3 regions of the Streptosporangium becharense genome follow, and region 2 is predicted to be linked to each of the others. Evidence: predicted binding sites of a transcription regulator. Region 2 holds the regulator's gene; each other region holds the start of a gene.
The links. Region 2 encodes HrcA, which represses chaperone genes, less so after heat shock. Its sites were predicted from a motif close to TTGGCACTCTCNNNNNGAGAGTGCCAA; they were not measured.
Positions count from the first base shown of each region.

Region 1: the regulator HrcA is predicted to act here: its motif matches at 2,101-2,127, upstream of groES (co-chaperone GroES).
Region 3: the regulator HrcA is predicted to act here: its motif matches at 1,702-1,728, upstream of groL (chaperonin GroEL).

Region 1 is NZ_JACHMP010000001.1:3,046,482-3,049,805, forward strand. It holds gene groL (chaperonin GroEL) at 1-1,608, opposite strand, end outside; gene groES (co-chaperone GroES) at 1,700-2,011, opposite strand; gene F4562_RS12950 (Uma2 family endonuclease) at 2,352-2,990, shown strand; gene F4562_RS12955 (class I SAM-dependent methyltransferase) at 3,010-3,324, shown strand, end outside.
Region 2 is NZ_JACHMP010000001.1:2,037,070-2,040,393, reverse strand. It holds gene F4562_RS08745 (hypothetical protein) at 1-681, opposite strand, end outside; gene hrcA (heat-inducible transcriptional repressor HrcA) at 864-1,877, shown strand; gene dnaJ (molecular chaperone DnaJ) at 1,892-3,028, shown strand; gene F4562_RS08730 (16S rRNA (uracil(1498)-N(3))-methyltransferase) at 3,062-3,324, shown strand, end outside.
Region 3 is NZ_JACHMP010000001.1:4,362,660-4,365,983, forward strand. It holds gene thrC (threonine synthase) at 1-530, shown strand, start outside; gene F4562_RS19330 (MoaD/ThiS family protein) at 553-828, shown strand; gene F4562_RS19335 (cold-shock protein) at 1,266-1,466, shown strand; gene groL (chaperonin GroEL) at 1,839-3,324, shown strand, end outside.

The DNA.
Region 1 (3,324 bases), 1.0 Mb from region 2:
ACCGTGGCCGTGACCGCCGGCGGCGGCCGGGGCCTCCTCCTCGGGCTTGTCCACCACGAGCGCCTCGGTCGTCAGCAGCATGCCGGCGATGGAGGCGGCGTTCTGGACGGCCGAGCGGGTGACCTTGACCGGGTCGATGACACCCTGGGCGACCAGGTCGCCGTACTCGCCGGTCGCGGCGTTGAGGCCGTGGCCGACGGACAGCTCCGCGACCTTGGAGGTCACGACGTAGCCTTCGAGGCCGGCGTTCTCCGCGATCCAGCGGGCCGGCTCGACGAGCGCCCTGCGCACCACGGACACACCGGTCGCCTCGTCGCCGGACAGACCCAGGTCGTCGAGGACCTTGGAGACGTGGACGAGCGCGGAGCCGCCGCCGGAGACGATGCCCTCCTCGATCGCCGCACGGGTCGCCGAGATCGCGTCCTCCAGGCGGTGCTTCTTCTCCTTGAGCTCGACCTCGGTGGCCGCGCCGACCTTCAGCACGCAGACACCGCCGGAGAGCTTGGCCAGGCGCTCCTGGAGCTTCTCGCGGTCCCAGTCGGAGTCGGACTGCTCGATCGCGAGCTTGATCTCCTTGACCCGGTCGGCGATCGCCTGGGCGTCGCCGGCGCCGTCGACCACGGTGGTGGAGTCCTTGGTGATGACGACACGGCGGGCGGTGCCCAGCACCTCCAGGCCGACGTGCTCCAGCTTGAGGCCGACCTCCTCGCTGACGACCTGGCCGCCGGTGAGGATGGCGATGTCCTGCAGCATGGCCTTGCGGCGGTCACCGAAGCCCGGCGCCTTGACGGCGACGGAGGTGAAGGTGCCGCGGATCTTGTTGGTGACCAGGACCGCGAGGGCCTCGCCCTCGACGTCCTCGGCGATGACCAGCAGCGGCTTCTTGGTCTGCGCGACCTTCTCCAGCAGCGGCAGGAAGTCCGCCACGGAGGAGACCTTGCTCTGGTTGATCAGGATGTAGGGGTCCTCCAGGACCGCCTCCATGCGCTCCTGGTCGGTCACCATGTAGGGCGACAGGTAGCCCTTGTCGAACTGGAGACCCTCGGTGAACTCCAGCTCCAGGCCCATGCTGTTGGACTCTTCGACGGTGATCACACCGTCCTTGCCCACCTTGTCGAACGCCTCGGCGATCAGCTCACCGATCTTGACGTCCTGGGCCGAGATGGTCGCGACGTGCGCGATCTCCTTCTTGTCCTCGACCGGGCGGGCCGACTCGATCAGCTTGTCGCTGACGGCCTTGGCCGCGAGGTCGATGCCACGCTTGAGCGAGAGCGGCTGGGCACCGGCGGCGACATTGCGCAGGCCCTCACGGACCATCGCCTGGGCCAGGACGGTCGCCGTGGTGGTGCCGTCACCGGCGATGTCGTTGGTCTTGGTCGCGACTTCCTTGGCCAGCTGGGCGCCGAGGTTCTCGTACCGCCCCTCCAGCTCGACCTCACGGGCGATGGTGACACCGTCGTTGGTGATGGTCGGCGCGCCGAACTTCTTGTCGATGACGACGTTGCGGCCCCGCGGGCCGAGCGTCACCTTGACGGCGTCGGCGAGGGCGTTGACGCCGCGCTCGAGGGCTCGGCGCGCGTCCTCCTCGAACGCCAGGATCTTCGCCATGACAATCCTCCCTGTAAGTACGTCAGCGCATCAAAGCCCCGGGCGCTCGCGCGGCCCGGGGCTCGATACGTCATCTTCGGTGAAGCGAGAACTACTTCTCGATGATGGCGAGCACGTCACGGGCGGAGAGCACGAGGTACTCCTCGCCGCCGTACTTCACCTCGGTGCCGCCGTACTTGCTGTAGAGGACGACATCGCCCTCCTTGACGTCGAGCGGGATGCGCTTCTCGCCGTCCTCGTCCCAGTTGCCCGGACCCACCGCGAGGACCTTGCCCTCCTGGGGCTTCTCCTTGGCGGTGTCCGGGATGACCAGGCCGGAGGCGGTGGTCTGCTCGGCCTCAAGCGGCTGGACCACGATACGGTCGCCGAGCGGCTTAACGGGAACCTTGGTGGCGGTCGTCACGTCGGACCTCCCCTTCAGATTTGAATGATCTAGAAGAGGCGACCAGCGGTCTGCCGTCGCGGGTGTCAGACCTGACCTCGTCGCATGGATTGGCACTCTCACGGGGAGAGTGCCAATACGGAACAGTATGCAAGGTGGCCTTGACAGTCAACACGAGCCACCCCTTCTGCGCTTCAGGCGAACGTCAAACCCTGCCCAAACCATCCACATCGCCAGGTGAAACACCGGGTGCGCATCTCACGGAACGGGGAACGTACGCATGGGACGGGCAATCGGACGGCGACGGGAATGTGACCGGATGACCACTCATGGCGAACGCGGCGACGCTACGGTGAGCGATGTGACCAGCACGCTCAGCGAGAACACCGGTGCCCGCGACGTGGTCCGCGACCCGCTCGCGAACTGGCCCCTGCCTCCCCCCGGAGGCTGGACGGCCGACGACCTCGACCGCCTGCCCATCGACGGCCCCAACGGCGAGCTGGATCTGTTCAAGCACGTCGAACTCGTCGATGGAGCCCTCATCCTCATGTCCCCCCAGAGACGTTTCCACGAGTACCTCCTGTACGGCCTGCGGACCGCCCTCAACGAACAGGCGCCCGGCGACCTCAAGGCGGTCATGCAGATGGACGTCACGCTCGGGCCGAGACAGCGCCCGTGCCCGGATGTGGTGGTGGTCGGCAGCGAGATCGCCAAGGACCGGTCCCGCACCTCCTACACTCCGGACGAGGTCCATCTGGTGGTCGAGGTCGTCTCACCGGAGTCCGAGTTCCGCGACCGCGAGGTGAAGCCCAGACGCTACGCCGAGGCCGGCATCCGGCATTTCTGGCTCGTGGAGAACAGCGACGACGAACCGGTCGTCCACGTCTACCGGCTCGATCCCGTCACCCGCTCCTATGTCCCCACCGGCGTCCACAGCGGCCGTCTCAGGGTCACCGCCCCGTTCCCCGTCGACGTCGACCTCGCCGAGTTGCCCGACTGAGGCGGTAGCGTCGGGTGGCGTGGACCTCGACGCGTTCCGGGAACTGCTGACCCCGCTCGGCCAGGAGGCGCTGGACGCCGCGGCACAGGTGGCCGGGGACGACCCGGTCTCGGCGGTGACGCGGCTGCGCAGACGCTACGACGCCGGGCTGGTCTCGGCGGCGCTGACCCAGGCCGGGCTCAGGCTGCGCGCGCGGGAGAAGTTCGGCGCGGACGCCGACCTGATGTACTTCACCCCCGCGGGGCTGGAGCAGGCCACCCGCCGCGAGGTCGCCGACCACCGGGCACGACGCATCCCCGCGGGCTCGCGGGTCGCCGACGTCTGCTGCGGCATC
Region 2 (3,324 bases):
GCTCCGCTTGACCAGTACGACGATCGTCACGACGATCGCCAGCAGGATGCCCACCAGGGGGATGCCGAACCCGGCGACGACGCCCGCCACCGCACCGGTCACGAACTCCCGGCCCACACCGAACTTGGTGGTGTCCGCCTGGTCCGCGACGCAACGGACCTGGTAGTCGCCCGCCTTGTCGATCCCGATCCGCAGCCCCTGCTCCCAGACGACGCCGTTGAGCGTCACGGTCTGCGTGCCGACCGACTTCTCCAGCCGGGGCTTGTCGGCCTCGCTGGCGCCCTGGAGCGAGCACTCGTACTTGGTCGGGGCGGAGGTGGATATGTAGATCGCGGGCTTGTTCGCGGGGTCGAGCGAGACCGTCACGGTCTCGCCGGAGGCGAAGGACTCGGTGGGGGCGGCGTCGGCGACCGCCTTGACGAGGCCGACGCCGCCGCCGACGATGGCGACGATCCCGATGATGACGCTGACGATCGCGAGGAACCAGGCGCCGAAGATCCAACCGAGGCTGGGCTTGACCTTCGTCGCGGCGGGCGTTCCCTGCGGAGTTCCATAGTTGGGCGGGGGGTATCCGCCGTAGGACGGGCCGCTCGAGTACTGCTGACCGTACGGCTGCTGAGGGGCGCCGTAACCAGGACCACCCGGGGTGCCACCCGGGAAAGATCCATAATTATTAGACATACACCAATGGTGACGTGTGGTACTTGGATCGCGATAGCAGTTGACTTGCCAACGACTTGGCCCGGTCGTCCACACCTCCTGCTTATCGCGCCTTCCGGGCGGGGGCCGTACACTTGGCACTCGGGAACACAGAGTGCCAGGCCTCGTGTTTCCCCTTCGGACGCAGGCAGGAGGTGACCACGTTGGTCGACGACCGGAAGCTCGCCGTGCTGCGCGCCATCGTCGAGGACTACGTGTCCACCAACGAACCGGTGGGGTCCAAGGCTCTCACGGAGCGGCACAACCTGGGCGTGTCGCCGGCGACCATCCGCAACGACATGGCGGTGCTGGAGGAGCAGGGCTACATCGCCCAGCCCCACACCAGCGCGGGCCGGGTGCCCACCGACAAGGGCTACCGGCTCTTCGTCGACAGGCTCTCACAGGTGAAGCCGCTGTCGAGCGCCGAGCGGAGGGCCATCGAGAGCTTCCTCGCCGGCGCGGTGGACATCGACGACGTCGTCACGCGCACGGTGCGGTTGCTGGCCCAGCTCACCCGGCAGGTCGCGGTGGTGCAGTACCCCACGATGAGCAACTCGACGGTACGGCACGTCGAGCTGGTGCCGCTGAGCGAGCGCCGGCTGATGTTCGTGCTCATCACCAACACCGGCCGGGTCGAGCAGCGCGTGATCGAACTGCCCGACGCCGTGGACGACAACCGCGTCGCCCACCTGCGGGCGGTGCTCAACGCGTCGCTCGACGGCTGCGGGCTCACCAGCGTTCCCGACAGGGTCGCCGACCTGCCCGGCCGCCTGCCCCCCGAAGACCGGCCGCTGGCGACCACGATCCTCTCGGTGTTGCTGGAGTCACTGGTGGAGCGGCGCGACGAGAAAATCGTCTTCGCCGGGGCGGCCAACCTCGCCGGAGGCGACTTCACCGTCGGGCTCCGCGAGGTCCTGGAGGCACTGGAGGAGCAGGTCGTGCTCATGCGGCTGCTCGACGAGACCGCCGGCCAGTCGTCGGTGACGGTGCGGATCGGCTCGGAGAACCCCTACACCGGGCTCCGGGGCACGTCCATCGTCGCCGCCGGGTACGGTTCGGGGGACAAGCAACTGGCCCGGCTCGGTGTGCTGGGTCCGACGCGAATGGATTATCCGGTCACGATGGGCGCGGTGCGCGCGGTGGCACGCTACGTCAGCCAGATCCTGGCTGCATCCTAAGAGGTCAACGAAAAGTGGCTAAGAGCGACTACTACGGCACCCTCGGGGTGCGCCGCGACGCCAGTCCGGAAGAGATCAAGAAGGCGTACCGCCGCCTGGCGCGCGAACTGCATCCCGACGTCAACCCCGACCCCGAGACGCAGGAGCGCTTCAAGGAGATCACGCAGGCCTACGAGGTCCTGTCCGACTCCGGCAAGCGCCAGATGTACGACATGGGGGCCGACCCCTTCTCCCCGGGCGGCGGCGCCGGCGGGTTCGGAGCGGGTTTCCCGTTCAGCGACATCATGGACGCCTTCTTCGGCGCCGCGGGTGCCGGCGGAGGCCGCGGCCCGCGCTCCCGGGCCCGTCGTGGCCGCAACGCCACCATCAGGGTCGAGCTCGACCTGAACGAGACGGCCTTCGGCACCACGCGTGAGCTGGTCGTCGACACCGCCGTGGTCTGCGAGGTCTGCTCGGGCGCCGGGGCCGCTCCCGGCACCCACCCCGACACCTGTGACATGTGCCACGGCCGCGGCGAGGTCTCGCAGGTCACCCGCTCCTTCCTCGGGCAGGTCATGACCTCCCGGCCGTGCCCCCAGTGCGGCGGCTTCGGGTCGATCATCCGTCACCCCTGCCAGGAGTGCTCCGGCGACGGCCGGGTCCGCACCCGGCGGACGATCAAGGTCCGTATCCCGGCCGGCGTCGAGGACGGCACCCACATTCAGCTCGCGGGCGAGGGCGAGGTCGGCCCGGGGGGCGGCCCTCCCGGCGATCTGTTCCTGGAGATCGTCGAGCGTCCGCACGAGATCTTCGAACGTCGCGGCGACGACCTGCACTGCACCGTGCAGATTCCCATGACCGCGGCGGCCCTCGGCACCACGCTGACCATGGAGACGCTCGACGGCGCCGAGGAGCTGGACATCCGGCCCGGCACGCAGTCGGGGCAGACGATCCCCCTCTACGGCCGGGGCGTGCAGCGTCTCAACGAGACCGGCCGCGGTGACCTGATGATCCACGTCAACGTGGAGACCCCCACCCGCCTCGACGCGGCCCAGGAGGAACTGCTGCGGGAGCTGTCCCGGCTCCGTGGCGAGGAGCGACCGCCCGGCAGGTTCGCCCCCGGCCAGCAGAGCTTCTTCTCCCGGCTGCGGGACGCCTTCAATGGTCGCTGACGGCCTCGCCGGCCCCGGCGGGACCGGCGGCCGATGACGGTCCCGGTCTTCCTGGCCGACCCCGCCGACCTGGCCAGGGCGGAGTTCGCCTTCGGCGGCCCCGAAGGACGTCACGCGGCGGCCGTACGCCGGCTGCGGGCCGGGGAACGGCTCGACCTGACCGACGGGGCCGGCACCGTCGCCGAGTGCGTGGTGCTCGACGCGGGCAGAGACTCGCTCCGGGTCGAGGTGCTGCGCCGCTACGACGTGCCGGTGCCCAGCCCTCGCCTGGTCGTCGTCCAGGGGCTTCCCAAAGG
Region 3 (3,324 bases), 2.3 Mb from region 2:
TCATCGTCCCGGTCGCCTCCGGCTCCCAGCTCACGAAGATCGACAAGGGCTTCAAGGAGTTGATCGCCCTCGGCCTCGTCGAGGACAGGCCGTACAAGATCTTCGCGGCCCAGGCCGAGGGATGCTCGCCGGTCTCGGCCGCGTACAAGGCGGGTCACGACGTGATCCGCCCGGTCAAGCCCGACACCATCGCCAAGTCGCTGGCGATCGGCAACCCGGCCGACGGCCCCTACGTGCTGGACATCGCCCGCCGCACCGGCGGGGCGGTCGAGGACGTCACCGACGCCGAGATCGTCGAGGCGATCCGCCTGCTGGCGCGAACCGAGGGCATCTTCGCCGAGACCGCCGGAGGCGTCACCGTGGGAGTCCTCCGCAAGCTGGTCGCCTCCGGGGTGCTCGATCCCGAGGCGGAGACCGTGGTGCTCAACACCGGCGACGGGCTGAAGACCCTCGACGCGGTGGCCGGCCAGGCACGTCCCACCGCGGTCATCCGGCCGTCTCTTGACGCATTCCGTACGGCTATCGCCTAAAAATCGCGAAAGGTATTGAATTATGAGCGTTTCTGTACGGATTCCGACGATCCTCCGGACTTACACCGGCGGAGCCGCCGAGGTGAACGCCGAGGGTGCCACCCTTCGTGACGTTCTGCAGAAGCTGGACGCGGACTTCCCCGGCATCGGAGCCCGGATTCTCGACGAGACCGGGAAGATCCGGCGTTTCGTGAACGTCTACGTCGGTGATGAGGACGTCCGTTTCGCCGACAATCTCGACACCGCCACGCCCGCGGGTGCCCAGATCTCCATCATCCCGGCGGTCGCCGGGGGCTGACCCCGGATTCGGCGGTCCCGCACCGGATCCCCCTCCCGCGCAGACCCGGCGGCTCCGCTTCGGATCCCGCTCCCGCACCGATTCGGCGGTCCCGCACCGGATCCCGCTCCCGTGGGACCGCCTGGGGCACACTCTGTACCACCTCATATGACACCCGCCCGGCTTCCGCCGGGCGGGTGTCATGCTTTGTGGCGCGAGGTCGCATTCGTTGGCTCCGTAAAATAATGTAATCTTTAACTAACTAATCGTGATAACCAAACATCCTCGCGTACTAAATGCGTCGGTAAAGAGGGAGTTTGTTGGTTGACTCTGTTGCCCAACCGCGTCTCACAGGTATGGTCGAGGGCGATCGACGTAGGCGATGTCTCCGCCTCGGAGATTGAGGACTTCGCGAGAGGAATGGGCGTCGTCCTCAAGCCCAGTAAGAGGAGTCGCAAGTGGCGCAGGGCACCGTCAAATGGTTCAACGCGGACAAGGGCTACGGCTTCATCGCGGTAGACGGTGGTAAGGATGTGTTCGTCCATTACTCCGCAATCATGATGGACGGTTACCGCTCACTCGAACAGGGCCAGCGGGTCGAGTTCGAGATCACCCAAGGTCAGAAAGGCCCGCAGGCGGAGTCCGTCCGGGCGGTCTGACGTAGCCGTTCCGTGAATTCTGCGGAAAGTTTCGGCTGGGTCCGGTGGCAGCGCAGTCCGCCGGAACCGTCGCGGAGGCCCGGCCCATCCCCTTGGCGGGTGGGCCGGGCCTCCGCTTTCCGGCCGGGATCCGGCCTCCCGGGTGGTCGCAGGGCATGGGATCCGGCTTCCCGGGGCGGTCGCAGGTCATGGGGGTGCGGCTTGCACTCGGCAGGGTAGAGTGCTAAACAGATGGTTGGCACTCACGGTTTGAGAGTGCCAACCCTGGATCGAGGCGATGGGGCCTGCCGAACGGAGTCGTGGGCCCACATGCCGTCGCGGGCGTCGACTCGGTCCGGTGCAAGCCACCCTGTCTTTGGGAGGTCTAGCCGTATGGCAGCCAAGATGATCTCGTTTAACGAGGACGCCCGTCGCGGTCTCGAGCGCGGTATGAACCAGCTCGCGGACGCGGTCAAGGTGACCCTCGGCCCCAAGGGCCGTAACGTCGTTCTGGAGAAGAAGTGGGGCGCCCCCACCATCACCAACGACGGTGTCTCCATCGCCAAGGAGATCGAGCTCGAAGACCCGTGGGAGAAGATCGGGGCCGAGCTTGTCAAGGAAGTCGCCAAGAAGACCGACGACGTCGCAGGTGACGGCACCACCACCGCCACCGTCCTCGCCCAGGCTCTCGTCCGCGAGGGTCTGCGCAACGTTGCCGCCGGCGCCAACCCCATGGCCCTGAAGAAGGGCATCGAGGCCGCTGTCGAGCGTGTCTCCGAGGAGCTCTCCAAGCTGGCCAAGGACGTGGAGACGAAGGCGCAGATCGCCTCCACGGCCTCGATCTCCGCCGGCGACCCGCAGATCGGCGAGATGATCGCCGAGGCGATGGACAAGGTGGGCAAGGAAGGCGTCATCACCGTCGAGGAGAGCAACACCTTCGGGCTGGAGCTTGAGCTCACCGAGGGTATGCGCTTCGACAAGGGCTACATCTCGCCCTACTTCGTGACCGACCCGGAGCGCATGGAGGCCGTCCTCGAGGACCCGTACATCCTCGTCGTCAACTCCAAGGTCTCCGCCAACAAGGACCTGCTCCCGGTTCTCGACAAGGTCGTGCAGGCCGGCAAGCCGCTGCTGATCATCGCCGAGGACATCGAGGGCGAGGCCCTGGCCACCCTGGTCGTCAACAAGATCCGTGGCCTGTTCCGCTCGGTCGCGGTCAAGGCCCCGGGCTTCGGTGACCGCCGCAAGGCCATGCTGGGCGACATCGGCATCCTCACCGGTGCCCAGGTCATCAGCGAGGACCTCGGCCTCAAGCTGGAGTCGACCGCGCTCGACCAGCTCGGCCGCGCCCGCCAGGTCATCGTCACCAAGGACGAGACCACCATCGTCGACGGTGCCGGCGACGCCGAGCAGATCGCCGGCCGGGTCAACCAGATCCGCGCCGAGATCGAGAACACCGACTCCGACTACGACCGCGAGAAGCTCCAGGAGCGTCTCGCCAAGCTGGCCGGCGGCGTGGCCGTCATCAAGGCCGGCGCGGCGACCGAGGTCGAGCTCAAGGAGCGCAAGCACCGCATCGAGGACGCCGTCCGCAACGCGAAGGCGGCCGTCGAGGAGGGCATCGTCCCCGGCGGTGGCGTGGCCCTGCTGCAGGCCGGCGCCAAGGCGTTCGACAAGCTGGAGCTCGTCGGCGACGAGGCCACCGGTGCCGCGATCGTCAAGAAGGCTCTTGAGGAGCCGCTGAAGCAGATCGCCGTCAACGCCGGCCTTGAGGGCGGCGTCGTGGTGGAGAAGGTCCGCAACCTCACTCCGGGCGAGGGCCTCAACGCCGCCACCGGCGAGTACGTCAACCTGTTCGAGACGGGCATCATCGACCCGG